DNA from 3 places in the Streptomyces sp. P17 genome. Region 3 is predicted to be linked to each of the others. Evidence: riboswitches for the same ligand, from Rfam matches in the RefSeq annotation. Region 3 holds a riboswitch; each other region holds the start of a gene.
The links. Region 3 has a riboswitch for cobalamin ahead of RMT89_RS09040 (cobalamin biosynthesis protein). Riboswitches for the same ligand answer to the same signal wherever they lie in the genome.

Region 1: another riboswitch for cobalamin. It lies ahead of RMT89_RS10265 (ribonucleoside-diphosphate reductase subunit alpha); the one in region 3 lies ahead of RMT89_RS09040 (cobalamin biosynthesis protein).
Region 2: another riboswitch for cobalamin. It lies ahead of metE (5-methyltetrahydropteroyltriglutamate--homocysteine S-methyltransferase); the one in region 3 lies ahead of RMT89_RS09040 (cobalamin biosynthesis protein).

What each region holds. Positions count from the first base shown of each region.
Region 1 covers NZ_JAVRBF010000012.1:69,185-78,895, forward strand. Annotated here, with positions in the region: gene RMT89_RS10265 (ribonucleoside-diphosphate reductase subunit alpha) at 1-1,308, opposite strand, end outside; cobalamin riboswitch at 1,430-1,599, opposite strand; partial or broken gene RMT89_RS10270 (GNAT family N-acetyltransferase) at 1,622-2,130, opposite strand; gene mctP (monocarboxylate uptake permease MctP) at 2,198-3,793, opposite strand; gene RMT89_RS10280 (DUF3311 domain-containing protein) at 3,790-4,044, opposite strand; gene RMT89_RS10285 (YbdD/YjiX family protein) at 4,154-4,351, opposite strand; partial or broken gene RMT89_RS10290 (carbon starvation CstA family protein) at 4,326-4,838, opposite strand; gene RMT89_RS10295 (GntR family transcriptional regulator) at 5,008-5,772, opposite strand; gene RMT89_RS10300 (extracellular solute-binding protein) at 6,079-7,356, shown strand; gene RMT89_RS10305 (sugar ABC transporter permease) at 7,433-8,425, shown strand; gene RMT89_RS10310 (carbohydrate ABC transporter permease) at 8,422-9,252, shown strand; gene RMT89_RS10315 (glycoside hydrolase family 3 protein) at 9,262-9,711, shown strand, end outside.
Region 2 covers NZ_JAVRBF010000005.1:91,475-101,185, forward strand. Annotated here, with positions in the region: gene RMT89_RS04670 (MFS transporter) at 1-433, shown strand, start outside; gene RMT89_RS04675 (hypothetical protein) at 824-2,074, opposite strand; gene RMT89_RS04680 (hypothetical protein) at 2,205-2,693, opposite strand; gene metE (5-methyltetrahydropteroyltriglutamate--homocysteine S-methyltransferase) at 2,792-5,101, opposite strand; cobalamin riboswitch at 5,270-5,463, opposite strand; gene RMT89_RS04690 (carboxylesterase family protein) at 5,653-7,203, shown strand; gene RMT89_RS04695 (VOC family protein) at 7,468-7,887, opposite strand; partial or broken gene RMT89_RS45855 (GMC family oxidoreductase N-terminal domain-containing protein) at 8,455-9,105, shown strand; gene RMT89_RS04705 (GMC family oxidoreductase N-terminal domain-containing protein) at 9,216-9,711, shown strand, end outside.
Region 3 covers NZ_JAVRBF010000010.1:106,571-116,281, forward strand. Annotated here, with positions in the region: gene cobO (cob(I)yrinic acid a,c-diamide adenosyltransferase) at 1-539, opposite strand, end outside; gene RMT89_RS09025 (putative cobaltochelatase) at 539-2,521, opposite strand; gene cobN (cobaltochelatase subunit CobN) at 2,518-6,171, opposite strand; gene RMT89_RS09035 (cobyric acid synthase) at 6,168-7,676, opposite strand; gene RMT89_RS09040 (cobalamin biosynthesis protein) at 7,673-8,614, opposite strand; cobalamin riboswitch at 8,714-8,856, opposite strand; gene RMT89_RS09045 (CU044_2847 family protein) at 9,071-9,711, shown strand, end outside.

The sequences.
Region 1 (9,711 bases), on a different contig from region 3:
CTCCGTGCAGAGGTTGGAGGAGTGGACCACATGGCCCGGCAGGGCCGTCTGGTTGGCGGTGCGGTTGGCGGCGTCCTTGAAGGTCATCCAGCCGTTGCCGGTCTGCGCGAGGGTGCGCATCATGCGGCCGTACAGATCACGGGCGGGGATGGTCTTCTTGGCGAGGCCCCTTTCCTCCGCCTTGCGGTACGCCTCGTCGAACTCCTCGCCCCACAGGTCGACCAGCTCGGGCACATCGGCGGGGGAGAACAGCGACCACGGGGCGTCGGCGTTCACCCGGCGCATGAACTCGTCCGGGACCCAGTGCGCGAGGTTCAGGTTGTGCGTACGGCGGGCGTCCTCGCCGGTGTTGTCGCGCAGCTCCAGGAACTCCTCGATGTCGGAGTGCCAGGTCTCCAGGTAGACCGCGGCCGCACCCTTGCGCCGGCCGCCCTGGTTCACGGCGGCGACGGAGGCGTCGAGGGTCTTCAGGAACGGGACGATGCCGTTGGAGTGCCCGTTGGTGCCGCGGATCAGCGAACCCCGGGAGCGGATACGGGAGTACGAGAGCCCGATGCCGCCGGCGTGCTTGGAGAGGCGGGCGACCTGGTGGTAGCGGTCGTAGATGGAGTCCAGCTCGTCCTTGGGGGAGTCGAGGAGGTAGCAGGACGACATCTGGGGGTGCCGGGTGCCGGAGTTGAAGAGGGTGGGGGAGGAGGGGAGGTAGTCGAGGCGGCTCATGAGCCCGTAGAGCGCGGCGACTTCGTCGAGGGAGCGGACGGTGTCGTCCTCGGCGAGGCCGGCGGCGACGCGGAGCATGAAGTGCTGCGGGGTCTCGATGACCTTGCGGGTGATGGGGTGCCGCAGGAGGTAGCGGCTGTGGAGGGTGCGCAGCCCGAAGTAGCCGAAGCGGTCGTCGGCGCCGGTGTCGACCAGCGCGTCGAGACGGGCGGCGTGGATCCGCACGAACTCCGCGGTCCGGTCGGCGATGAGCCCCTCCCGGTGCCCGACCGCGACGGACTCGGTGAAGGACGTGACGCCCTGGGAGGCGGCCTCGGCGGCGATCGAGACGGTCAGCAGCCGGGCGGCCAGCCGGGAGTAGGCGGGGTCCTCGGAGATGAGGCCGGCCGCGGCCTCGGTGGCCAGCTCGCGCAGCTCCGACTCGTCGGCCCGCGCGGACCGGCCGCGCAGCGCGGCGGCGGCGACCCGGCCGGGGTCGGCGTCGGGAAGGTCGGCGGTCAGCTCGGTCAGGGTCCGCAGCAGCGCGGTTCCGGGACCGTCGGTCTCCACCTGGGCGGCTGAAGCCGGGTCGGCTGGCGCGATGGTCACTGGGGGCTCTCCCTCGCTCGGCACGGGGCCTTGCGAAGAGCGGGCGGCAGCTCACGAGCGCACGGGGCGTCGCGTCCACCGGCCCATTCCCCGAGGCCCGGACGTCTGGCACCCGGACCGGACGGCCGGGCGCGCTGTCGGCAGGTCCTCGGACTGACTCCTGTGCACCCGTTCCTGGGAACAGACATGCACAAGTACACCGTTGCGGGACAGTTCCGGATTCGCACCGGATTCCCCTGCGACGACAGCGAGCATGAGCATACATCTTGTGCCGCCTAGCGGTGGCACCCCCAGATGTTGTGTCGCGTCGGCTTCAGAGCGTCAACCCGTAAGTGAGGAGAGTGAACTCCGGGTGCTCCGGGATCGGGCTCCAGTCGCGCTCCGGGGCGCGGGTGAAGCCGAGGCGTTCGTAGATGCGGTGCGGTGGGCGGTGTGCATCAGTGGCTGCGTCGACAGGACGATGCCGGTGCACTCCGCGGTTCTTGCCCGGTCGACACAGGCTCGTACGAGCGCTTCCCCGGCGCCCCTGCCACGGGCCGCGTGGGCGACGGCCAGCATGCGGATCTCCGCCTCCTCTGGGCGGGCCAGATCGGCCATGGGGCCGGGGGAGGGGACGAAAGTGACGCCGCCGAGGAGGTGGTTGTGGTCCACGGCCACCAAGACCTCGGCGGCGGCCGCCCGCTTGGCGACGTTCCTGAGTTCGCCGAGGTACCAGTCGCTCTCGCCGAAGGTGAGGAGGTCGTCCTGGAGGTAGGCCTGGGCGGTGATCTCGCCCAGTTCCTCGTATTCGGTGGGTTCCGCCGGGCGGATCTCGAAGTCCATGGAGTGAGTGTGTACGACAGAGGGCCGCCGTTCGACCTGCTTTCGGCGGCCCTGTGCGGAGGATGCGTCAGTGCACCGGGGTCAGGTCCTTCTGTACGCCCGGGTCTCCCGCGTCCGCCGTGTAGTCCTCGGGGCTCGTCTCGTCGATGCCCTCGGGAGCCTTCGCCGCCTTCAGGACGAAGGTCAGGACCACCGTCACGACCAGGTTCAGCACGAACGCCGTCAGGCCGATGTAGCCGATCTCCCCGATGCCCGGGATCTCCTTCGACGAACCGCCGAAGTGCTTCTGCGTCGGGGACGCGACACCGTACGCCGCCACCGTGCCGTAGATCATGCCGACCGCCCAGCCGGCGAGCAGCGCCCAGCGGTGGAACCAGCGGGTGAACAGGCCGCCGACCAGGGCGGGGAAGGTCTGCAGGATCCAGATGCCGCCCAGGAGCTGGAAGTTGATGGCGACCGTCTTGTCCATCGTCAGGACGAAGGCCAGCGCGCCGACCTTCACCAGCAGCGAGACCAGCTTGGAGACCTTCGTCTCCTGTGCGGGGGTCGCGTCCGGCTTGATGAAGTCCTTGTAGATGTTGCGGGTGAAGAGGTTCGCCGCCGCGATGGACATGATCGCCGCCGGCACCAGCGCGCCGATGCCGATCGCCGCGAAGGCCACGCCCGCGAACCAGTCCGGGAACATGTTCTCGAACAACTGCGGGATCGCCAACTGGCCGTTCTCCACCTTCACTCCGGCCGCGATCGCCATGAAGCCCAGCAGGGCGAGCAGGCCGAGCATCAGCGAGTACAGCGGCAGGATCGTGGTGTTGCGGCGGATCACGTCACGGCTCCGGGAGGAGAGGGTCGCGGTGATCGAGTGCGGGTACATGAAGAGCGCCAGGGCCGAGCCCAACGCCAGGGTGGCATACGTCCACTGGCCCGCCTCCGCGGGGACCAGGCCGCCCACTCCGGTGGTGGTGAACTTCTCGCCCGCGTTGGCGAAGATGTCGTCGAACCCGCCCAGCTTGACCGGGATGTAGATGATCGCCACCGCGATGACCAGGTAGATCAGGGTGTCCTTGACGAAGGCGATCAGGGCGGGCGCCCGCAGCCCTGACGAGTAGGTGTACGCCGCCAGCACGCCGAACGCGATCAGCAGGGGGAGGTCCTTGATGAACCAGTTCGTGTCCTCCCCGCCGCCGACACCCATCACGTCCAGCACCGCCTGGATGCCGACGAGCTGGAGCGCGATGTACGGCATGGTCGCCAGGATGCCGGTCACCGCGACCGCCAGCGAAAGCCCCTTCGAGCCGAAGCGCCCGCGCACGAAGTCCGACGTCGTCACATACCCGTGCTTGTGGGACACCGACCACAGGCGGGGCAGGAACGTGAAGATCAGCGGGTAGACGAGGATCGTGTACGGCACGGCGAAGAAGCCGGCCGCTCCGGCCGCGTAGATCGCCGCCGGGACCGCCACGAAGGTGTACGCCGTGTACAGGTCGCCGCCGAGCAGGAACCAGGTGACCCAGGTGCCGAACGAGCGTCCGCCCAGGCCCCATTCGTCGAGGCTGTGCTCGTTCTCGGCCTTGCGCCAGCGCGCGGCGAGGAAGCCCATGACCGTGACGGCCAGGAAGAAGAAGATGAAGACGGCGAGTGCGACGCCGTTCACGCCGTCGTTCACTTGGTACCCCCACGGCGGGCGCGCTGGTCACGCTGCCACAGCTTGTACGCGATCATCGTCAGCGCGGTCGACAGAAGGACCCAGGCCATCTGGTACCAGTAGAAGAACGGGATGCCGATGAAGGCAGGGTCGGCCTTCGCATACGAACCCACCCACAACATCGCCACGAAGGGCGCGATCAGGCAGAGGGCGATGACGACGCGCACAGGCGTCACCACCGGCTCTCTGCTCGCCTCTGGGGCTTCTGACATCTGACGGCACCGTCCCCTCACTGATCACCTGTGTAACGCGCAGGCAATCTAGGTCACGGTGTCGCAGAAGCGGAACCCCTCGTCCGCATATCGGTCCCTCAAGCTTCCCTCAACAGCAGCGGAACCCCTGGCGGGGGTCCGACTCCTGTCGGTCCGTCCGCATCCGTTCGAAGTCGCGCCGGCACGGCACGGGCGCCCGGGGGTGGTCCTTGCGCACGTGCGCCACATAGCGGTCGTAGGCGGATTCGTCGGTCAGTTCACGGACGTACCAGCGCACGGCCCTAAGGGCGCGCCGCAGTGACCGCATCGCGCTGCTCCTCCTTCTCCTCGCGGGTCGGGAACAGTCCGGCCGGGGCGACGATCTTCGACTCGACGTACGGTGCCTCGCTGAGCGTGGACAGGGCGGGGCGGCGGATGTGCCGGACGCAGACGCGCGTCGCGTCCACGATGACGATGATGATCAGCAGGGCGAGGACAGCCGAAAGGACGCCGTCCACCGTGGAGTTGGTGACCACGGTGTGCATGTCGTCCATGGTCTTGGCGGGCGGCAGGATCTTGCCCTCGTCGATCGCGTCCTGGAAGACCTGGCGCTGCTTGAAGAAGCCGACCTTGGGGTCGCTGGAGAACACCTTCTGGTAGCTGGCGGTCAGCGTGACCGTCGCGTCCCAGGCGAGCGGAATCCCGGTGATCCAGGCCCACTTGAGACGGCCGGACTTCACCAGCAGGGTCGTGCACACCGCCAGCGCGACCGCCGCCAGCAACTGGTTGGAGATACCGAAGATCGGGATCACTCTCGCCGCGGGCCAGCGCGAGCACCGCCCAGCCGGTGTCGCCGACCAGCGCGACGAGGGTCCAGATGACGATGGTTCGAGTGTTCGCGGTGCGCACCGGGTCGTCCTCCCGTCCATGCGATGACGGGGAGGACCGTAGTGCGGGAACAGCAGGGGCGCTACACCACGAGCACTACTCTTGTGGACGCTTCAACCGTGCAACGAACTTGTAGCGGTCCCCCCGGTACACCGACCGCACCCACTCCACCGGCTGCCCCTCCCGGTCCAGCGAGTGGCGGGACAGCATCAGCATCGGCAGGCCCACGTCGGTGCCGAGCAGGCCTGCCTCGCGGGGAGTGGCCAGCGAGGTCTCGATGGTCTCCTCGGCCTCGGCGAGATGGACGTCGTAGACCTCGGCCAACGCGGTGTAGAGGGACGTGTACTTGACCAGGCTGCGCCGGAGCGCCGGGAAGCGCTTGGCGCTCAGATGGGTCGTCTCGATCGCCATCGGCTCGCCGTTGGCCATGCGCAGGCGCTCGATGCGCAGCACGCGGCCGCCGGCGGTGATGTCGAGCAGTCCGGCGAGGCGGTCGTCGGCGGTGATGTAGCCGATGTCCAGCAGCTGGGAGGTGGGTTCGAGGCCCTGGGCGCGCATGTCCTCGGTGTACGAGGTGAGTTGGAGCGCCTGGGAGACCTTGGGCTTCGCGACGAAGGTGCCCTTGCCCTGGATGCGCTCAAGTCGGCCCTCGACGACGAGCTCCTGCAGGGCCTGGCGCACCGTCGTGCGGGAGGTGTCGAACTCCGCCGCCAGGGTCCGCTCGGGCGGGACCGGGGTGCCCGGCGCCTGCGTCTCGGTCATGTCGAGCAGGTGCTTCTTCAAGCGGTAGTACTTGGGCACGCGCGCGGTACGGACGGTGGCCCCACCCTCGTTCTCCGCACTGCTGACGTCGGTGCTCATGCTCTGCCTTCCCGGCTCCGGATGCGGCTCACATCGTGATCCCCTCTGTATACCGTCGCCACCGCTTTTGGTCTAGTCCATAGCGTCAAGTGGTCTAGCGGACGAGAGTACTCCGGCGCCGTTAATTTCGCTGGCTTCTTACTTAAAGGTTCCTGCATATGTAGGTCGCATAACGGCTGGTCAGAGCCCTTTCTGACCCCCTTGACAGGATTTTTGGTCTGGTCCAAGCTCCCCCTACTGGTCTACACCATTGGTCCAGGTCCCGGCCCATGGGCGGGAGGTGTGGGGATCCCTGAGGAGGGTGGCGTGAAGCGCAAGCTGATATCCGCGATCGGTGTCGCGGCAATGATGGTCTCCATCGCGGCGTGCGGGGGCGACGACGGCGACGAGGGCGGCAAGGCCGGCGCGGACGGTTACGCGGGCCAGACCCTCACCGTGTGGGTGATGGACGGTTCCTCCCCCGACCAGTGGCAGAAGGACGTCGCCGCCGCCTTCGAGAAGAAGACCAAGGCGAAGGTCAAGTTCGAGGTCCAGCAGTGGAACGGCATCCAGCAGAAGCTGACCACCGCCCTGTCGGAGGAGAACCCGCCGGACGTCTTCGAGATCGGCAACACCCAGACCCCGGCCTATGCCAAGGCCGGCGGCCTCGCCGACCTCGCCGACCTCAAGACCGAGATCGGTGCCGACTGGACCGAGTCCCTGAACAACTCCTCCGTCTTCGAGGGCAAGCAGTACGCGGCCCCCTGGTACTTCGCCAACCGCGTCGTCCTCTACAACAAGAGCGTCTGGGCCGAGGCGGGCATCAAGGACACCCCCAAGACCCGCGACGAGTTCTACGAGGACCTCAAGACCATCGGCGAGAAGACCGACGCCGAGCCGATCTACCTGCCCGGCCAGAACTGGTACCACTTCGTCGGCCTGACCATCGGTGAGGGCGCCGAGCTGGTGAAGAAGGAAGGCGACAAGTACGTCTCCAACCTCGCCGACCCCAAGGTCGCCGCCGCCATGGAGACGTACAAGAAGTTCCAGTCCCTCTCCAAGGCCCCCAAGGACAAGGACGAGGCCACCCCGCAGCAGGGCGAGGTCTTCGGCAAGGGCAACGTCGGCGCCTTCATCGGCATGGGCTGGGAAGCCGGTATCGCGATCGAGGCCAACAAGAAGATCGAGAAGGAGATCGGCTACTTCACCATCCCCGGTGCCACGGCCGACAAGCCCGAGGGTGTCTTCCTCGGCGGCTCCAACCTCGCCGTCGCCGCGGGCAGCAAGAAGCAGGAGCTGGCCAAGGAGTTCCTGCGGATCGCCCTGTCCGACAAGTACGAGGGCCAGCTCGCCAAGGAGAACGGCGTCATCCCCAACAAGGAGTCGCTGCAGAGCAACCTGAAGGGGAACGTCGTCGCCGAGGCCGCCGCGCCGGCCGCCGCGGGCGGTGGCACCACCCCGCTGATCGCCGAATGGGCCGCCGTCGAGAACGCGCCCAACCCGATCAAGACCTACATGACCGCCGTGCTGAACGGAAAGTCCCCGGCCGAGGCGGCAGCCCAGGTCGAGGAGGAGTTCAACAAGCGCCTGTCCCAGCAGCAGTAGGCGCATCCGGGGCGGGGGCCGTCGAGGCGGCCCCCGCCCCGCGTTCAGGTTGGTCGAGGAGGAAGAGAACGCGAGCATGACCGTGCAGACCGAACGGCCGCCCTCCGGCCCGGCGGACGTCCGCAAGGACCCCTCGGGATCCGGCGGGCCCCATCCGCGAGCCGCGTCCCGCATCGGCGCGCTCGCCCCGTACCTTCTGCTGCTGCCGGCCGTCGCGGCCTCCGTGCTGCTGCTCGGCTGGCCGCTGCTGAAGGACCTGCTGCTGTCGTTCCAGAACCTCAACATGGCGCAGCTGATCCAGCACGTCACCGAGTGGAACGGCATCGACAACTACAAGGACGTCCTCACCGGCGAGGACTTCTGGCGCGTCACCCTCCGCTCGATCCTGTTCACGGCGGTCAACGTCGCCCTGACCATGGTCCTCGGCGGGTTCGTCGGCCTGCTGCTCGCCCGCCTCGGCAGGCGCATGCGGGTCACCCTGATGATCGGCCTCGTGCTGGCCTGGGCCATGCCCGTGGTCGCCGCCACCACCGTCTACCAGTGGCTCTTCGCCCAGCGCTTCGGCGTGGTCAACTGGGTGCTGGACAAGCTCGGCTGGCACTCCATGGCCGACTACAGCTGGACCAGCGACCAGATGTCGACATTCTTCGTCGTCACCGTGCTCATCGTCTGGATGTCCATCCCGTTCGTCGCGATCAACCTCTACGCCGCCACGACGACCATCCCGGGCGAGCTCTACGAGGCCGCCGCCCTCGACGGCGCCGGCGCCTGGAAGAGCTTCACCACGGTCACCCTGCCGTTCCTGCGGCCCTTCCTCTACGCGACCACGTTCCTGGAGATCATCTGGATCTTCAAGGCGTTCGTGCAGGTCTACACCTTCAACCAGGGCGGCCCCGACCGCCTCACCGAGATCCTGCCCGTCTACGCCTACATCGAGGGCGTCGGCAACCAGCACTACGGCATGGGTGCCGCCATCGCCTTCCTGACCATCCTGATCATGATCGGCCTCACCGCGTACTACCTGCGGATCGTGCTCAAGCAAGAAAAGGAAGAGGAGGCCGGGCTGTGAAGCGCTCGCTCTTCGGCCGCATCTGGCCCAACGCCACGGCCGTCGTCCTGTTCATCGGCTTCGTCTTCCCCGTGTACTGGATGATCGCCACGGCCTTCAAGCCGACCGGCGACATCATCTCCGAGGACCCGGTCTGGTTCCCGGCCGACATCACCCTCGAGCACTTCAAGACGGCCACCGGCGCCGACAACTTCTGGACGTTCGTCACCAACTCGCTGACCGTCACGGTCCTGGCCGTGGTGTTCTCGCTGGTCATCGCGCTCGCCGGATCCTTCGCCCTGGCGCGGATGCGGTTCAGGGGGCGGCGCGGCTTCATCATCGGCTTCATGCTCGCCCAGATGGCGCCCTGGGAAGTCATGATCATCGCGATGTACATGATCGTCCGGGACGCGTCGATGCTCAACAGCCTCGTCCCGCTGACGGCCTTCTACACGATGATGATCCTCCCCTTCACCATCCTCACCCTGCGCGGCTTCGTCGCCGCCGTGCCCGCGGAGCTTGAGGAGTCGGCGATGGTCGACGGCTGCACCCGTATGCAGGCCTTCCGCCGGGTCATCCTGCCGCTGCTCGCGCCGGGCCTGATGGCCACCTCGATGTTCGGCTTCATCACCGCCTGGAACGAGTTCGCCCTCGTCCTCGTGCTCAACAAGGACGCCGAGGCGCAGACGCTGCCGCTGTGGCTGACCAGCTTCCAGACCGTCTTCGGCAACGACTGGGGCGCCACCATGGCCGCCTCCACGCTCTTCGCCGTCCCGATCCTGATTCTGTTCGTCTTCCTCCAGCGCCGGGCCGTCAGCGGTCTGACCGCCGGTGCCGTGAAGGGATAACGCCACCCGATGACGACCATCGCCAGCGGTACAGACACCCTGACACGGGACGCCCTCACCGTCCTCCAGCCCGGCTTCCCCGGCACCACCGCCCCCGACTGGCTGCTGCGGCGCCTCGGCGAAGGCCTCGCCTCCGTCGGCCTGTTCGGCCGCAACATCGCCACCCCCGAACAAGTCGCCGCGCTCACCGCCCAGTTGCGCGCCGAACGCGAGGACGTCCTCGTCGCCATCGACGAGGAAGGCGGAGACGTCACCCGCCTGGAAGTACGCACCGGCTCCTCCTTCCCCGGCAACCACGCCCTCGGCGCGGTGGACGACACCGACCTCACCCGCGAGGTCGCCCATGAACTCGGCCGCCGACTCGCGGCCTGCGGCGTCAACTTCAACTGGGCGCCGTCGGCCGACGTCAACTCCAACCCGGCCAACCCGGTCATCGGCGTCCGCTCCTTCGGCGCCGAC
Region 2 (9,711 bases), on a different contig from region 3:
GGCGCTCTCCGGGCGCGTCCTGGCAAGGCTCGACGTCGGCGTCACGCTGATCGTGTTCCGGGTGCTGGCGGCTGCGGGCTGGCTGCCGATTGTCCTTGCGGAGAAGGGGAGTTGGGCACTCCCGGCGGTGTCTTCGGCCTTCTTCCTGGTGTCCCTGGCCATCGCGATCGAGAGCCCGGTGGAACTGAGCTACCGGCAGGCGGTCACTCCGGAGCGGCTGCGGGGGCGGATGAACGCCACCATCCGGTCGTTCAACTGGGGGATGGTGGCGGTGGGAGCGCCGCTCGGGGGAGTGCTGGCCGACCAGGTCAGCTATCGGTTCGCCCTGTGGGTGGGGCTGTGCGGGGCGGTCCTTCAGGCGGTGGTGCTGGGGATTTCCCGGGTGCGGGAGGCGCGTGCATCGGATGAGGCGGAGGTGCCGCCGGAGGTCTGAGGACAGCCAAGGCTTCTCGCGACATGCTGGCCGCACTGGATTGCTGTCTGTATGGGTGACCAAGCCGGCGTCATGGCGACGCTGAGGAGAACCCCGACGGACTCGGCCGGGTGTACGCCCCGAAGCCGACGGGTGGACGCTGGTCATCGGCCCGTGGTGCGCTCCGTGCGACGGCGCGCCGACGAAGTGCTGCGGCTGTGGACGGGGTTGAGCGCACGGTAGGGCAAGGCTCAGGCGAGGCCGAGGACGCACTCCTCACCCTCGGGGAACGGAGGCTTTCGGGGTCAGCCCACTCGCCCTGACGGCACAGACGCCGGTGCGCGGCACCGGCGTACTGGCCCACGCCGCCAAGAGCGACCGGTCCGCCGTCGGTGCATGTGTGCCGGCGTTTCAGCCTTCTTCGTCGCGTCCCTCGTCGTCCACCCGCCGACGGCGCACCCGCTCGGCGATACCGCTGGAGAGCTTGCCCGTCACCGATCTGGCTCGGTTGAGGGTCTCGTTACGGAGGCGCAGCGCGGCGTTGACGCCCTCTGCCCCCGTCTCCAGCACGTTGTCCTTCGCCTCGGCGGCCGCGTCCGCCCATCGTCTGGCGTCCAAGGACTGTCGACCGTGCGCGATCCCGAGCCGCCCGTGGAAGTCAACGACGGCGAGGGCGACGTGGTTGCTCGAATGCACCACCGCTGGGGACGCGGTCGGGTGCAGCAGCACCTTCGTGTTGGCCGTGCCGACAGCCGCATCCACGCGGGCCATCAGATGCTCGGTGCTCCGTGAGATGAGTTCCATCCGGTTCTGCCGGGCAGCCCGAAGGGCGAGGCGATGCCGGTCGAGCTCATCCGGAGACGTATCCAGCACGCGGTCGAGTTCGAGCACGGCGATCGCGTCGTGCAACTGGAAGCAACGAGCCAGCACGGCGAGCCACTCCCGAACCGTGGACTCAGCCTCCTTGGACGCCTTGGCGAGATCACCGATCTTGGTCTTGTGCTCCATCTTCTCGGTGACCGCGTCGAGTTGACGCAAGGCATAGGCCTGGGTACGTGCGATCACCATCGATGTGGCCTGCACCTTCGACCACGTGACCTCGGAGACCCGGCCCACCTGCTCTCGGACGGTCATGGCCTCCCCGATGACGAAACCCGCGCCGATCATGTCCGCCAACACCGTGTCCTTCTGGGCGCGGAGCACGTCGTCGACCTTCTCGTCGATCGCGGCGAGATAGTCGGTGATCTCGTCCATCGTCTGCTGCATCGCAAGCTGTGCCATGAGCCCCGCGGCACCAGCCAGACGCGCCGGATTGGTCAGGAACGATGCGGGCGACCTCTCCAATTCGAGGAGTCCCTTGATCTTGCCGTTCTTTGTCAACACGGCACGGCTGACACCCGCATGCGAACCCTTCATCAGCCCGTACTTCTCGACAACTCGCGCGGACTGCTCGGACAACCTCACCCAACGACCCGACGCGGCTGCAATCTCGGAACCTGTCTGCGCGGCTCCCGCCACGGCATGAAGGGTGGAGCCGAGTCTTCCCAGTCCGAGGTCCTTCGACGGCAGTCCTTCGGAGAGGAGGAAGCGCTCGACAGCCGTCGGACTTCCGATGACCGCCAGGCCGTCGCCGTCGCTGATCAGCTGAATGTCGTCATCCATCGTCGGCTCCTGAAGTGACTCTTCGCAGTTGAGGTCGGGCGGCCCCTATAACACCACGGTCCAGGCCGGAGCCAAGGCACTCGGATCCGGCCGGAACCGACCGCACTCAGGAACCGAGTTTCGGGGCTCACTACCGCGGCGCACAGAAGTCGCGGGACGCCTCGAAGGTCTCCCGCGCCATCGACCCGCCGCCCCCCTCGTACTGAACCCACACCCAAGGTTCCAGATGCTCGGCCTGGGAGGCATCGCGCCCCCGCCACCACTTGCTGAGCGCCCGGACGATGACCTTGCCCTCCTGCTCCAGGCGGTCATGCGCCCGGCTCTTCTCCGAGTACCGCTCGTCGGAGAGGCCGTCGATGGGTGGGGGAGGGGTGCGGTCGGTCTCGACGTACAGGGAGACCTGGTCGTGCTCAACCCCCTCGCCGGGACTGCTGAGCCCCGTCACATGCCGCACCGCGGCCCGCTCGGTACGGCTCCCGTACCGAGCGACCGCGGCCTTGAACCGCTCCGCGCTCTCGGGATCCGCGATCAGCGCGGCGGCCGTTTCGGTGGTGTGGGCGGGGTAGACCTGGATGCCTTCACACGCTTCGGTGGCTTTGTCGGTGCCGCAGCCGGTCACAGCAGCAGGAGCACGACGACCGGTACCCCCACCGCACGACGAAGCTCCCCCATACCCCAGCCCACCATCTGCCGAACGACTGAACGATCTTGAGGATCCTAGACGTCCCGCTCTGCCCGCACGATCCGCGCCGCCGCGACGAGGTTCTCCAGCGCCGCGCGGGCCTCCGGCCAACCCCGCGTCTTCAGACCGCAGTCGGGATTGACCCACAACCGCTCGGCGGGAATCGCCCGCAACCCGGTCCGCAGCAGATCAGCCGCCTCCCGCACGCTCGGAACACGCGGCGAGTGGATGTCGTACACCCCCGGCCCCGCCTCCCGCGGATACCCGTGCGCGGCCAGCTCACGGGCCACCTGCATATGGGAGCGGGCGGCCTCCAGGCTGATGACATCGGCGTCGAGATCGTCGATGGCCCGCACGATGTCACCGAACTCGGCGTAGCACATGTGCGTGTGGATCTGGGTGTCCGGCCGAACCCCGCTGGTGGTGAGCCGGAACGCCTCCGTCGCCCAGGACAGATACCCCGGCCGGTCGGCGGCGCGCAGCGGCAGTGTCTCGCGCAGCGCGGGCTCGTCGACCTGGATCACCGAACTGCCCGTCGCCTCCAGGTCGTTCACCTCGTCGCGCAAGGCGAGCGCGACCTGCCGTGCGGTCTCGGCGAGCGGCTGGTCGTCCCGGACGAAGGACCAGGCGAGCATGGTGACCGGTCCGGTGAGCATCCCCTTGACGGGGCGGCCGGTGAGCGATTGGGCGTACGTCGTCCAGCGCACCGTCATCGGTTCCGGACGGGAGATGTCGCCGGCCAGGACCGGCGGGCGGACGTAACGGGTGCCGTAGGACTGCACCCAGCCGTGCTGCGTGGCGAGATACCCGGTGAGCTGCTCGGCGAAGTACTGGACCATGTCGTTGCGCTCGGGCTCACCGTGCACCAGGACATCGAGCCCGGCCTTCTCCTGAAAGGAGATCACTTCCTGGATCTCGGCCCGGATGCGCTCCTCGTACGCGGCTGTGTCGATCCGGCCAGCCCGCAAGTCGGCCCGTGCGGAGCGCAGTTCGCCGGTCTGCGGGAAGGAGCCGATGGTGGTCGTCGGCAACAGGGGCAGGCCGAGCAGGGCACGCTGCGCGGCCGCGCGTTCGGCGTACGGCTGGGATCGGCGGGCGTCTGCCTCGGTGACCGCGGCGGCACGGGCCCGTACGTCCGGGTCGCGGGTGATGGGGGAGTGGGCGCGGGAGGCCAAGTCAGCTCGGTTTACGGCGAGTTCGGCGGCGATGGCGTCGGTGCCGCGGGTCAGGCCCTTGGCCAGGGTGACGATCTCGGCGGTCTTCTGACGGGCGAAGGCGAGCCAGCGCAGGATCTGCGGCTCGATGTCCCGTTCGGCCGCGGCGTCGAGAGGGACGTGGAGGAGGGAGCAGGACGCCGATACGTCGACGCGGTCGGCCAGGCCGAGGAGGGTGCCCAGGGTGGTGAGCGAGGTGGCCAGGTCGTTGACCCAGATGTTGCGGCCGTTGACGACTCCGGCGACCAGCCGCTTGCCCGGCAGTCCGCCCACGGCGGCGAGGGCGTCGAGGCTTGCCGCGTCCGTGAAGTCGAGCGCGAGTCCGTCGACCGGGGCCTTGGCCAGCACCGGCAGCGCCTCGCCGAGGGCGCCGAAATAGGAGGCGACCAGCAGCTTCGGCCGGTCGGTGAGCGCGCCGAGGCCACGGTAGGCACGTGCGACGGCGTTGAGGTCGGCCGGGGTGCGGTCCTGGACGAGGGCGGGCTCGTCGAGCTGAACCCACTGCGCTCCCGCAGCGCGCAGGTCGGCGAGGACCTCGGCGTACACCGGCAGCAGCCGGTCCAGCAGGGTGAGGGGATCGAAGCCCGCGGCGACTCCCGGAGCGGGCTTGGCGAGGAGGAGGTAGGTGACGGGACCGACGAGGACGGGCCGGGCGCTCAGGCCGAGCGTGAGGGCCTCCTTCAACTCGCTCACCTGCTTGCCGGAGTCGGCGGTGAACACGGTGTGCGGGCCCAACTCGGGGACCAGATAGTGGTAGTTCGTGTCGAACCACTTGGTCATCTCCAGCGGGGCGACGTCCTGCGTGCCGCGCGCCATGGCGAAGTACCCGTCGAGAGGCTCGGCCTGGAAGGCGGCCCGGTGGCGATCGGGGATCGCGCCCACCATGACGGTGGCGTCCAGGACATGGTCGTAGAACGAGAAGTCGCCGGTGGGGACCTCGTCGATGCCGGCTTCGGCCAGCTGCCGCCAGGTGCCGCGCCGCAGCTCGGCGCCGGTGGCGCGGAGGGCGTCGGCGTCGACGTGGCCCTTCCAGTAGCTCTCGACGGCCTTCTTCAACTCCCGGTCCGGGCCCTGCCGGGGGTAGCCGTACACGGTGGCCTGCGCAGCCGGGGCTGCGGATGTGGTGGTCACGGAGATCTCCTTCGCGAGATGAATCCCTGAGATCCCGGGGACGGGACGAGAGCGCGAAGGGGAGACGGACCGGGCGGGAAGCGAAGGGTGTCGCGCCGCCTGGTATGTGTCGCCGACCCGCCCGCGAGGTCACCGGGATGTCCGCGCACGAGTGGTCCGCGCGCGGGCAGATGGCAGGTCTTCGGACTCGCGGGCACGTCCTCCTCGGGAGGACACCTACTGGCCGTCGCTTCCCAGACCCAGTTCGTCGGGCCCAGTGCGGATGACGGCGGTCGTTCCCACTCACCGCTGCGGGGCAGTCCCGGATTCTCACCGGGTTCCCTCTTACGACGCATCCCGCCTGGCGGACGGGGCGAACCAGCTGCACCGGCCAGCGTACGGGGCTGTCGAGGGGGTGCGCGGGTGAGGCCTGGTATTCGGATGGTGAGGTGAGACACGCCCGGGCGGAAGCGGTGGAGTTCGGGGGAGACACCGACCCACTAATTGATACTTCAAGAGTTTCGGGGGAGGATGGCCGGGCCGAGGCGGGGTCCGTCGCTTGAGGAGCCTTCATGAGCAGTGCCGAATTTCCCGAGGTCATGACGGTGTCGGGCGCCGTGCGCGGGCGTCGCGAGGCGGGCCTGGCGGTCTTCCGCGGCATTCCGTATGCGCAGCCGCCGGTCGGAGAGGCACGTTTCGCGGCTCCGCGGCCGGTGAGGCGCTGGGACGGCGTGAGGGAGGCGTACTCCTTCGGCCCGCCGCCCCCGCAGGAGCCGTTCGGTCCTGAGGCCACGCCTGTGGGCACGACAGCCGCCGGGGACGACTGGCTGACGGTCAATGTGTGGACGCCGGAGGCGGATACGGCCGCCCGCCGCCCGGTGATGGTCTGGATCTACGGCGGCGCCTACAAGTTCGGCTCAGCCGACGACCCCGCCTACGACGCCGGCCGCCTCGCACACGACGGTGACCTGGTCGTCGTCACCTTCAACTACCGGGTCGGCATTGAGGGGTTCGCCCGCATCGAGGGCGCCCCGGCCAACCGTGGTCTCCTTGACCAGGTCGCGGCCCTGGAGTGGGTGCGGTCGAACATCTCCGCCTTCGGCGGCGACCCCGACCAGGTCACCGTCTTCGGTGAGTCGGCCGGCGCCGGGTCCATCGCCGCGCTGCTGACGATGGACACAGCGCGGGGCCTGTTCCGGCGGGCCATCGTCCAGAGTGTGCCGGGCACGTTCTTCTCGGACGAGTTGGCCGTGGACATCGCCGGAGCGATCGCCGGGGAGCTGGGGCTGCGGCCCACGGTGGCCGACCTGTCCGGCGTGGACCCGCGCAAGCTGCCCGAGGCGGGGGCCGTGCTGGGCGGGCGGATGCGTGCGTACGGGCACCGCTGGGGCGCGGTCGCCCAGACCCCGACGCCGTACTCGCCGGTCGTCGATGGAGAGGTCCTGACCCGGTCGCCGTGGGAGGCGCTGGCCGACGGCACCGCGCGCGACGTGGAGCTGATCGCCGGCCACAACCGGGACGAGTACCGGCTCTTCCTCCTGCTCGGCGGTCTGCTCGGGCGGGTGGACGACAGCCTCGCCGCGTCAGCCCTGAACTGGTTCGGGCCGGCACCGGATGCCGAGCGGTCCTATCGCGCCGCCTTCCCTGACGCCTCGGCGGAGCACCTCTTCGAACTCGTGCAGTCCGACTGGCTGTTCCGCATGCCCTCCCTGCACCTCGCCGAGGCCCACGTGGCCGGTGGCGGTCGGGCGCATGTCTACGAACTCACCTGGTCCGCCCCGGCGGGCGGCGGCGCGCTGGGCGCCTGCCACGGCCTGGACGTGCCACTGACCTTCGGTGTCTACGGCGGCCTCGGCGCCCTGCTGATCGGGCCCACGCCCTCCCCGGAGACCGAGGCGCTGTCCGCCCGTATCCGCTCCGCGTGGACGGCTTTCGCCACGACCGGCGACCCGGGCTGGCCCGCCTACGACACCGAACGGCGTCTTGTCCAACTCCTCGACACCGAAGCCCAGGTCGCCGCCTACCCGGAGGAGACGTCCCGCCGGCTCTGGGAAGGGCACACGTTCACCGCACTGCCGCTGACGACCTACCCCGCTCCGGCTTCGAAGTCCTCCACGAAGTAGCTGTCGTGCCGGATGCGGAACCGCTTGAGCTCCTCACCGCTCGAGATCGAGGTGTACGCGCGGCGGCCGAGCCTCAGCCCCTAGGTGCTGTATAGTCGATCATGAGCTGGTCGCCGTTCATCACGGCGCTCCGGTACTGCGTCGGTGGTCCAAGGAAAGACATCCCGCTTCCTGCGGGGAGATGCAGGTGCAAGGCCTGCCCGGCGCTCGGATCTCCGGCCCGTCCCGAACATCGGGGCGGGCCGGACGCGTTGACGGCTGGTCTCAGCTTCGCTCGGGTGAGTTGATCGCGACGAGTTCGACTTCGAAGCCGTCGTCGTTCTCCAGGTAGGCGGCGTAGTGCTGTCCGCCGCCGGCGTATGGGTGCCGCTCGGGGAACAGCAGGTGCCAGCCGTGATGGGCCGCGTCCGCCGTCAGCTTGTCGACCGTGGGGGCGTCTTCGACGTGGAAGGCCAGGTGATTGAGTCCCGGGCGCCGGCGGTCGTGCTGTGCGGCGGTGAGGTCCGGGGACTGCTCGACGACCAGATAGGTCGCGCCGAGCCGCCAGCTGCGTCCGCCCTCCCAGCTCTGGAAGGGGTCGTAACCCAGTGCCTCCAGCAGCCAGCCGAGCGAGGCGAGGGCGCGGTGGAGGTCCGGCACCCACAGCTCGACGTGGTGCAGCGCGCCGTGCGTTGGCCGGCTCATGCGGCGACTCATGGTGTCCGTCAGGTCCTCTCTCAAGCTGGACGGCTGGAAGTCCGTCTCGCCCGCACGGCCGCTCACCTCGATGACCGTATTGCCGTTCACCCTGTACGAAGACGGTGAACGCGTCGGCGAGGGCACCCTGCGCTTCCCCCTCACCACCGGCCTGCTGCCCTTCCTGGCGAGCTTCCGCTTCCCACGAGCGGCCGCCCCCGCCGCCGCTCCCGATCCGGCGTCACGGTGGGACGGCACCCCGGGGCACACGGAGGTCTGGTACACCACCCTCACCGATCCGGCCACCGGCAGCGGGGTCCGGCTGCACCACGAAGTGGTGGCGCCCACCGACGGTTCCGGCGCCTACGCCCATGGCTGGGTGGCCGTCTTCCCCAAGGACGGTCCCGTCGAGCACGCACGCTTCGGCCCCGTACCGTGGACGGCCCCTCGGCAGGGCTTCCTCGCCGAGGACGTCAGCGCGCTGCCCGGCCGGCTGGCGGGCTCGGCGGGTTCCTTCACCTGGGAGCTCACCGAGACGCCCCAGGGCGCCCCGGTCCACACGTTCCCCCGCTGGTCGTGGCGCCGCCCCTGGCTGCCGGCCAGCCAGATGCTGCCCGCCGCCCGCTGCCTGTACACCGGCACCGTCCGCTACGGCGCGGCCGAACTGCGGCTGGAGGAGGCGGTGGGCGCGAGCGCGAGGATCTACGGCCATGGCAACGCACGGCGCTGGGCCTGGCTGCACGCGGATCTGGGCGGCGGCGACGTGCTGGAGATCATCGCCGCGGTGTCTTCACCGACCTCTACCGGCACGGCGGCGCCACACTCGCGCTCGGCAACCCGCCGCTGGTCCCGCCGGTGGGCCGCGCGGTCGGCGGCACCACGGTCGTCAACTCCGGCACCTGCTACCGCACACCCGACCATCTCGTGGCCCGCTGGCGCAGCCGGTACGGATTCGCCGCCGCCGAGGGCTTCGACACCTACCTGGACGAGGTGGAACGCACCCTGCGCGTGGCCCGACAGCCGCTGGACGTGATCGGCGCCAATGGGAGGCTCGCCCTGGCCGGAGCGAAGGAGCTCGGCTGGAGCGTGGCGCCCCTGCGCCGCAACGCGCCCGGCTGCAAAGGCTCGTGCCAGTGTGTCGTCGGCTGCCCCACCGGCGCCAAGCAGAGCGTCCAACTCTCCGTGCTCCCCGACGCCTGCGCGTCCGGCGCCCGGATCGTGACGGGCGCCCGCGTACGGCGCATCCTCACCGACCCCGACCGGCCGGGTGGCCCGCGCGCCGCCGGGTACTGGCCCTCCGCCCGGACGGCAGCGCGCTGGAGATCCTCAGCTTGCTGGTGGTGGTCGCCGCGGGCGCCCTGCAGACCCCGCCGCTGCTGCGCCGCTCCGGTCTCGGCGGACACCCCCGCACGGGCCGGAACCTCAGCGTGCACCCGGCCATCAGTGTCGCGGGCCGCTTCAGCCGTCCGGTCACCGACGGCAAGGGCGTACTGCAGAGCGTCGGCGTGGAAGAGCTGCACGCCGACGGCATCCTGATCGAGGCGACCGCGGCTCCACCGGGCATGACCTCGTTCGTCCTGCCGGGCGTGGGCCAGACCCTGCGCCGCGAACTGGAGACCACCGCACACCTCGCCACCCTCGGCGCCATGGTCGCCGATCGCCCTCGGGCCGGGTCCTGGGCCGCGAGCGCACGCTCCCTGCGCTACGACCTCGCCCCCCGCGACGCCGGCCGCCTCCTGCGGGCCCAACGAGCCATGCGCCGCCTGCTGTTCGCCGCGGGCGCGGAGGAAGTCCTCACCGGCGTCCCGCACGCCCCCGCGCGCGAACACCCGA
Region 3 (9,711 bases):
ATGTCGGTCACGAGATCGGCGAAGTCGACGAGCTTCCCGGGAGCGTTCCGCCCGGTGATCACCACATGCTGGGTCCCCGGCCGATTGCGCAGCACGTCGACGACCTCATCGGTGTCGACCCACCCCCAGTGCATCGGATAGGCGAACTCGTCCAGCACATACAGCTTGTACGTCTCGGCCGCCAGATCCCGCTTGACCTGCTCCCAGCCCTCCCGGGCCTTCTCCTCATTGTCCATCTGCTGATCGCGCTGCACCCACGACCAGCCCTCCCCCATCTTGTGCCAGTCGACGGACCCGCCCTCACCGCTGGCACCGAGCACCCGCAGCGCGTTCTCCTCGCCGACCTTCCACTTCGCCGACTTCACGAACTGGAACACCCCGATGGGCCACCCCTGATTCCAGGCGCGCAGCGCAAGCCCGAAGGCGGCGGTGGACTTGCCCTTCCCGATGCCCGTATGCACCACGACCAACGGCCGGTTACGCCGCTGTCGCGTGGTCAGCCCGTCGTCCGGGATCACACTCGGCTGCCCCTGAGGCATTACGCGGCCCTCCTCTGTACGTCCTTCACCAGACCGGCGATCGAGTCGGCCCGCAACTCGTCCAACGTCACCGCCGTACCGCCCAGCTCACCGGCCAACTGCCCGGCGAGGCCCAGCCGCACGGGCCCGGACTCACAGTCCACGACAACGGACGCGACCCCCTCGGCAGCGAACAGTCGAGCGGCCCGCCCGGCCAGCGCGACCGGCTCGGGGCCCCCGGTGGCCCGCCCGTCCGTCACCACCACGAGAAGCGCCCGCCGCGCAGGATCCCGCAGCCGCTCCACCCGCAGCACGTCATGCGCCTTGAGCAGCCCCGCGGCCAAGGGCGTACGCCCACCGGTCGGCAGCGACTCCAGCCGAGCCGCGGCCGCGTCCACGGACGACGTGGGCGGCAGCGCCACATCGGCGGCGGACCCCCGGAACGTCACCAGACCCACCTTGTCCCGTCGCTGATAAGCGTCCAGCAGCAGCGACAGCACGGCCCCCTTCACGGCACTCATCCGCTGCCGCGCCGCCATCGACCCCGACGCGTCGACCACGAACAGCACGAGGTTGCCCTCACGCCCCTCCCGGGCCGCCTGCCGCAGATCGTCCCGCCGTACGACAAGCCCCCGCCCGGACCGCCCACGCGCCCGCTGATGCGGGGCGGCCGCCTGCACGGTCGCCGCCAGATGCAGCTTGGTCAGCGCGCCCTGAGGACGCCGCGCACCGGTCGTCCGCCCGTGCTCGGTCCGCGCCCGCGAACGCCGCCCCGCGGCCCCCTCACCGATCCCGGGCACGCTCAGCACCTTGGTGCGGAACGGCTCGGCGGCCCGTACGGGCTGCTGCTCACCGGCTCCCGAGGGCTGCGGCTCGCCGCCCTCACCTGCCTCGGGCCGCGCACCCGTGTCCCCGTCCTGCGGCCCCGCGTCCGGGGCCGGCTGCCCACCGCCCCCGCCCGGCCCGTCGGGACCGGGGTCCTCGTCGTCCTCACCGGAGAACTCCTCCAGCGTCTGGTCCAGCCTGTCCTCGTCAAGTCCGGGCGCGTCGAAGGGGTTACGGCGCCGCCGGTGCGGCAGCGCGAGCAGCGCGGCCTGCCGCACGTCCTCAGCAAGCACGTCGGTACGCCCGGCCCACGCGGCCAGCGCCGTGGCGGTACGCGCCATCACGATGTCGGCACGCATCCCGTCCACCTCGAAGGCCGCGCAGGTCGCCGCGATCTGCCGGAGCGCCCCGTCCCCGAGCCGCACCGACGGCAGCAACTCCCGTGCGGCGACGATACGTTGACGTACGGACGCCTCCTCGTCGGCCCAACGGCCGACAAATCCGGCCGGATCGTCGTCGTAGGCGAGCCGCCGCCGTACGACCTCCACCCGCTGATCGGGCTCCCGCGAGGCCGCGACCTCCACGGTCAGCCCGAACCGGTCGAGGAGCTGCGGCCGGAGCTCGCCCTCCTCGGGGTTCATGGTGCCGACGAGCAGGAACTTGGCGGCGTGCCGTACGGACACACCCTCCCGCTCCACGTACGACGCACCCATCGCGGCCGCGTCGAGCAGCAGATCGACCAGGTGGTCATGGAGGAGGTTGACCTCGTCGACGTAGAGGATGCCGCGGTGGGCGTCGGCGAGCAGACCGGGCTCGAAGGCTTTGACGCCCTCCGCGAGCGCCCGCTCGATGTCGAGAGCACCGACAAGCCGGTCCTCGGAGGCGCCGACGGGGAGTTCGACCATACGGGCGGGGCGGGCGGTGCCGTTGCCGGGCTCGTGCGGCCCGTCCGGGCAGGCGGGGTCCGGTTGCGCCGGGTCACAGGAGAAACGGCATCCGGGGACGACCGGCACCTCCGGCAGCAGCGCCGAAAGAGCGCGTACCGCCGTCGACTTGGCGGTGCCTTTCTCGCCGCGCACCAGCACACCGCCGACGGCCGGCGATACGGCGTTCAGCAGCAGCGCGAGCCGCAGGTCGTCCTGGCCGACAACGGCCGTGAACGGGAAGGGGGTGGTCACTGGTCGCCCTCCAAGTCGCCTTCCAGCTCCAGATACGTGGCCTGCAGCCGCTCCAGCGTCTCCGCGTCCGGCTCGGCCCACAGACCGCGGTCGGCGGCCTCCAGCAGCCGCTCGGTGATCCCGCGCAGCGCCCAGGGGTTGGACTTCTTCATGAAGTCCCGGTTCTCCGGGTCGAAGACGTACTCCGCGCTGAGCTTCTCGTACATCCAGTCGTCCACGACCCCGGCGGTGGCGTCGTAGCCGAAGAGGTAGTCGACGGTCGCCGCCATCTCGAAGGCGCCCTTGTAGCCGTGCCGGCGCATCGCCGCCATCCAGCGCGGGTTGACCACGCGGGCGCGGAAGACACGGTGCGTCTCCTCGCCCAGCGTGCGGGTCCTGACCTGGTCGGGGGTGGCGGAGTCGCCGACGTACGCCTCGGGGGAGGCGCCCGTCAGATGGCGGACCATGGCGACCATGCCGCCGTGGTACTGGAAGTAGTCGTCGGCGTCGACCAGGTCGTGCTCACGGGTGTCGACGTTCTTCGCCGCGACCGCGATCCGCTTGAACGCCGTCTCCATGTCCCCGCGCGCCGCCCGCCCGTCGAGCCCCCGCCCGTAGGCGTAACCGCCCCACACCGCGTACACCTCGGCCAGGTCGGCGTCGGAGCGCCAGTTGCGGGCGTCGATCAGCGGCAGCAGACCGGCGCCGTACGCGCCCGGCTTGGAGCCGAAGACCCGCGCGGTGGCCCGCCGTCGGTCTCCGTGCTCGGCGGTGTCCTCGTCGGCGTGCGCCTTCACGAAGTTCTTCTCGGCGGGCTCGTCGAGGTCGGCCACCGCCCGTACCGCGTCGTCGATCAGCGCGACCACATGCGGGAACGCGTCCCGGAAGAACCCGGAGATCCGGACGGTGACGTCGATGCGCGGCCGACCCAGCTCCTCCAGGGGCACCACCTCGAACCCGGTGACCCGGCGCGAGGCGTCGTCCCAGACCGGACGGCAGCCCAGCAGCGCCAGGATTTCCGCGATGTCGTCGCCCTGGGTGCGCATGGCGGAGGTGCCCCACACCGTGAGCCCGACGGACTTCGGGTACTCGCCGGTGTCCTGGAGATACCGGGCGACCAGCGAGTCGGCCAGGGATTGTCCGACCTCCCAACTCAGCCGGGAGGGAATGGCCTTGGGGTCGACGGAGTAGAAGTTCCGGCCGGTCGGCAGCACGTTGACCAGACCGCGGGTCGGCGATCCGGACGGCCCGGCGGGGACGTAACCGCCGTCCAGGGCCCGCAGGATGTGCCCGATCTCGTCCGTCGTCCGGGCGAGACGCGGTACGACCTCGTCGCAGGCGAACTCCAACACGGCCACGGCGTCGGGCAGTTCCGTGCCGACCACCTCGTGCACGAGAGCCGGTACCGCGGCGGCCCGCCACTCCCGCTCCTCCATGCCCTCCGCGACCCGGCGGCACAGCTGCTCCAGCAGATCGATCGCGTCGGCGGCCGTACGCGAGGGACCCTCGACCAGTTCGGTCAGCTCTACCGGCACCTTCACCGGCGCGCCCGGCTCGGCCAGCAACTCCTTCTCGCTGAGCCCGAAATGGGCCGCGAACGAGGACCGCAGTCCCGGCAGGGCGTTCGCCTGCCCGCCCCACACCTGCGAGGCGCGCAGCACGGCGAGCACCAGGTTCACGCGCGGCTCACCGACCGGCCCGCCGCCGAGGATGTGCAGCCCGTCGCGGATCTGCACGTCCTTGATCTCGCACAGATAGCCGTCGATGTGCATGACGAACTCGTCGAACGCCTCGTCGTCCGGCTGGTCCTCGACATGCAGATCGTGGTGCAGTTCGGCCGCCTTCACCAGCGTCCAGATCTGCGCCCGCACGGCCGGCGCCTTCGTCGGGTCCAGGTCGGACACGAGCGCGTACTCGTCGAGCAGCTGCTCCAGCTTCGCCAGGTCACCGTAGGTGTCGGCGCGCGCCATCGGCGGTACGAGGTGGTCGACGACCGTGGCGTGCCCGCGCCGCTTGGCCTGGGTGCCCTCGCCGGGGTCGTTGACGATGAAGGGGTAGATCAGCGGGAGTTCACCGAGCACGGCATCCGGCGCGCAGCCCCCGCTGAGCCCGAGCCCCTTGCCCGGCAGCCACTCCATCGTGCCGTGCTTGCCCATGTGGACGATGGCGTCGGCGCCGAAGGAGTTCTCCAGCCAGCGGTACGCGGCCATGTAGTGGTGCGAGGGCGGCATGTCCGGGTCGTGGTAGATCGCGATCGGGTTCTCGCCGAAGCCGCGCGGCGGCTGGATCATCACCACGACATTGCCGAACTGCAGGGACGCGAGCACGATCTCGTCCCCGTCGACGTACAGCGACCCCGGTGGCTCGCCCCACGCCTCCAGCATGGCGTCCCTGAGCTCCGGGTCGAGCTTGTCGAACCAGGCCCGGTAGTCGGCGAGCGGCACGCGCGCGGGCGCGGAGGCCAGCTGCTCCTCGGTCAGCCACTCGACGTCATGACCACCGGCCTCGATGAGCCGGTGGATCAGCTCGTCGCCGCCGGAGGGGTATTCGGTGAGGGAGTACCCGGCGTCCTTGAGCGCGTCCAGCACCCGGACCGCGGAGGCGGGCGTGTCGAGTCCGACCGCGTTGCCGACCCGGGAGTGCTTGGTCGGATAGGCGGTGAAGACCAGCGCGAGGCGCTTCTCGGCGTTCGGCTTGTGCTTCAACCGTGCGTGCCGCAGGGCGATTCCGGCGACGCGCGCGGCCCGCTCGGGGTCGGCGACGTACACCGGGACGTCGTCGGGCCCCTGCTCCTTGAAGGAGAACGGCACCGTGATGAGCCGCCCGTCGAACTCCGGGATCGCGACCTGCATGGCCGCGTCCATGGGGGAGAGGGCGGCGTCGGACTCGTCCCACGCCTGTCGCGACGAGGTCAGGCAAAGCCCTTGCAGCACAGGGACGTTGAGATCGGCGAGAGCACCGATGTCCCAGGCCTCCTCGTCACCGCCGGCCGAGGCCTGCGAGGCGTGGGTGCCGCCCGCGGCGAGGACGGTGGCGACGAGGGCGTCGGCCTTGCCGAGGATCTCGTACAGCCCCGCGTCGGCGCCGCGCAGCGAACCGCAGTACACCGGAAGGGCGTTGGCGCCGCCGGCCTCGATCGCGTCGCACAGGGTGTCCACGAAGGCGGTGTTGCCGCTGAGCTCATGGGCCCGGTAGAAGAGCACGCCGACGGTCGGACGGCCCGGCCGGATCTCATGGCCGCCATGGACGCCGTACTCCGGCATCTTCTGCGGCTCGACGAAGCCCTCGCCGGTCAGCAGCACGGTGTCCGAGAGGAACCGGGCGAGTTCGGTGAGGTTGGCGGGCCCGCCCTCGACGAGGTACTTCAGCGCCTCGGCGACGACACCGGCGGGGACCGAGGACTCGGCCATCAACTCGGCGTCCGGGACGGTCTCGCCGCCCAGCAGCACGGTCGGGATGCCGGACGCCTTCAGCGCGGCGAGCCCGTCCTCCCAGGCGCGCTTGCCGCCGAGCAGCCGTACGACGGCGATGTCGGAGCCCTCGATGAGCGAGGGCAGCTCCTCCGTGACATCGACCCGGGTCGGGTTGCCGATCCGGTAGTCGGTGCCGGAAGCGGCCCGGGCCGCCAGCAGATCCGTGTCGGCGGTCGACAACAACAACACTGTGCTCATGCGGGCGCTCCCGGTGGAATGAAAGGCAGTCCTTGTGGCGCGCCCGACTCGATGAGCCGCCAGAGCGCGTCCGTGTCCGCGTGCTGTTCGATCAGATCGCCGAGCCGGTCGAGCTGCTCCTCGCGCAGCGCGGCGAACGAGGTGTCGGCGGCCGGTACGAAGCGACGGCCCGCGGCGGCGGCCACCTCGCGAAGGAAGGCGCGCCGGAAACCGTCCGACTCCAGGGAGCCGTGCCAGTGGGTGCCCCAGGTCTGCCCGACCCGGCACCCGTCGAGGAAGGGTTCGCCGCTGGCTATGGAAGCGACCCCGTGATGGATCTCGTACCCCTCGACCCGCTCGCCGAGGGCTTCCCCTGTCGGCCGGGTGAGGGTCTTCTCGCGGGCGAACCGCACCCGCACGGGCAGGATGCCGAGGCCCTCGACATGCCCGCGCCGGCTCTCGACGTCGTCCTCGATGTGCTCGCCGAGGACCTGGAAGCCGCCGCAGATGCCGAGGATGGGCTGTCGTTGAGCGGCCCTCTGCGCGAGAGCCTCCGCAAGGCCCCGCCCGCGCAGCCATTCCAGCGCTTTTACGGTCCCCCGAGTACCCGGGATCACGACCAGATCCGCGTCGGCCAACTCCTCCGGCCGGTCCACGAACCGCACGACGACGCCGGGTTCGGCGGCGAGGGCGTCGACGTCGGTGAAGTTGGACATGAGGGGGACGGCACAGACGGCGACGCGCAGGACGTCCTCGCCGACGGGAGCGGAGACCTGGGACTCCCGTACGGCTCCCCGCAGGGAGACGCGCAGGCCGTCCTCCTCGTCGATCCCGAGGCCGTGCTGGAAGGGCAGCACGCCGTAGGTGTGCCGCCCGGTGAGACCGTGGAGCATGTCGAGACCGGGTTCGAGGAGGCTGACGTCTCCCCGGAACTTGTTCACCAGGAACCCGGCGACCAGCTTCTGGTCCTCCTGCGACAGCAGGGCGACAGTTCCGAAGAAGGAGGCGAAGACGCCGCCGCGGTCGATGTCACCGACGACGAGGACGGGCAGAGCGGCATTGCGTGCGATGCCCATGTTCACGATGTCGGTGCGCCGCAGATTGATCTCGGCCGGGGAACCGGCCCCCTCGCAGATCACCGCGTCATACGTGCCCCGCAGCTCGGCGAGACAGTCGAGCACGGTCCCGAGGAGTTGCCGCTGCCGGCCCCCGTGATAGCCCCGCGCACTGAGCTCACCCACGGGCTTGCCCATGAGCACGACCTGACTGCTCTGCTCGCCACCGGGCTTGAGCAGCACCGGATTCATGAGCGCCGTCGGCTCGACACGGCAGGCCTGGGCCTGCATGGCCTGGGCCCGCCCGATCTCGGCGCCTTCCCGGGTCACGAACGAATTGAGGGACATGTTCTGCGCCTTGAAGGGCGCGACCTTGACCCCCTGCCGGACCAGCCACCGACAGATACCGGCGGTGACCACACTCTTACCGGCGTCCGACGTCGTACCGGCGACCAGCAGCCCCCCGTTCACGGCGTACGCCCCTTCACGATCCGGCGCGCGGCGACACTGACCCCGAGCGCGAGCCAACTCACCCGCCGGGACAGCCGTACGGCCCGCTCGATGTCCCCGACCTCCACAGCACGCCCCTCCCCGTTCAGCACCGGCCGATGCTCGATACGCCCGCCGTACGACAAGGTCCCGCCGAGCCGCACTCCCAGCGCCCCCGCGAACGACGCCTCCACCGGCCCGGCGTTGGGGCTCGGATGCTTCGCGGCGTCGGCACGCCAGGCCCGCACGGCCCCCCGGGGACTTCCCCCGGCCACGGCGGCGAGTACGGCGGTCAGCCGCGCCCCCGGCCACCCGGCGACGTCGTCGAGGCGAGCGGAGGCCCAGCCGTAGCGCCGGTAACGGGCCGACTTGTGACCGACCATGGCGTCAAGCGTGTTCACGGCCCGGAACCCGACAAGCCCGGGCACCCCGCCCAGGGCCCCCCACACCAGCGCCCCCACCACGGCGTCGGAGGTGTTCTCGGCGACGGACTCGACGACCGCCCGCGCGATTCCGTCGGCGTCCAGCGCCTGAGGATCCCGCCCGCACAGATGCGGCAGCCGCGCCCGAGCAGCCTCGACGTCCCCTCGGTGAAGCGCCTGCGCGATGACCCGAGCCTCCCGGCCGAGCGAAGTCCCGCCGACGACGGCCCAGGTGGCCAGCCCGGTCAGGGCGACGGAAGCGACAGGGGAGCGCCGTACGGAACGAGCCGCGACAGCACCCATGGCGACGGCGCCACCGGCGCACACGGCGGTGTGCAACGCGCCCCGTCCTCGGTTGTCACGCCACAACAGGCGTTCCACGGCACCCGCGGCCCGACCGAACACGGCGACCGGATGCCCGCGGCGCGGATCGCCGAGGAGCAGATCACCGAGGAGGCCGGCGGCGGCGCCGTACGCGAAGACGCGATCGGCCCGCATCGGCTCAGCCGATCGCGGAGTCAGACGCGGGTCTGGTACTGGATGTCGATCGGCAGGCGAGCATCGCGATATGTCCTCACTCAGGGTGTCCACGCCCTGGTTCGACGAGACCGGCGGTGAGAGTTCCTGGCTCCCGGGGCTATCTACCCCGGTGACAGTGGCGGGACCGCGCCGGACTCACACCGGCTTCCTCTCTTGCCGCCGTACATGGCTCCGGCAGTCCACCACGGCCCCGGAAGGGCCGTCAACTTGCCTTTGACCTGCGACGAGGGAGTGTGCTGAGTTCCACACCGCAAGCACGGCGGGCCGGTCCGCGAAGGCCGCTCGCGGTGAATTCCCCTCGGCCGGGCGGCATTCCGTGATCTCGCTCGTGCCACGCACCGTGAGCTCCCGCAATGGCGCGTATGCCCCGAACCGGGGTACGGCGGACGCGGGAGAGGACGCGGAGTGGCCTACGTGGGCGAGTTGCTTCTGGACGACGGGCAGATCGTGCTGCTGGAGCTGGCCGGTGACGGCCCTGCGGGAGTGCAGCGCGTCTCGCGCGGGGGTGTGATGGCCGGCGCGGCCGAGACCCTCCAGCAGGCACTCGGCCGGGTCCGCCCCGCGCTCGGCGCGGTCCTGGACGACGCCAGACGCCTGTCGAGACCGCCCGCGGAGGTGACCGTCGAGTTCGGCATCACGCCCAGCGCGGAGGGCGGGGACTCGCGGGGGCCATCGCGCGCTTCTGGAGCGAGGACGGCCAGGTCACGGGCAGCGGCTTTCTCGTCGCCGAGCGAACGCTGTGCACACGCGCCCACGTCGTGGCGAGCGCGCTCGGCACCTCCGACACCGAGGAGACGCCCCCGCCTCCCCGGTGACCGTCGACTTCCCGCTCCTGACCCCGCCCTCGGGCCGGCTGCGGGCCGCGGTCACCCACTGGCGTCCGGTCACGTCCGACGGTGGCGGCGACATGGCGCTGCTGACGCTGGAGGAGACGGCGGTACGGCGGTGTGGGACCACGCCTTCCGCGTCCTGGGCTTTCCCCGGCGCACCGACGAGCACGGCGTCCGGGCCGACGGCAAGCGCGTGGCGGTTGCGGTGGAGGCAGGCGTCTTCGT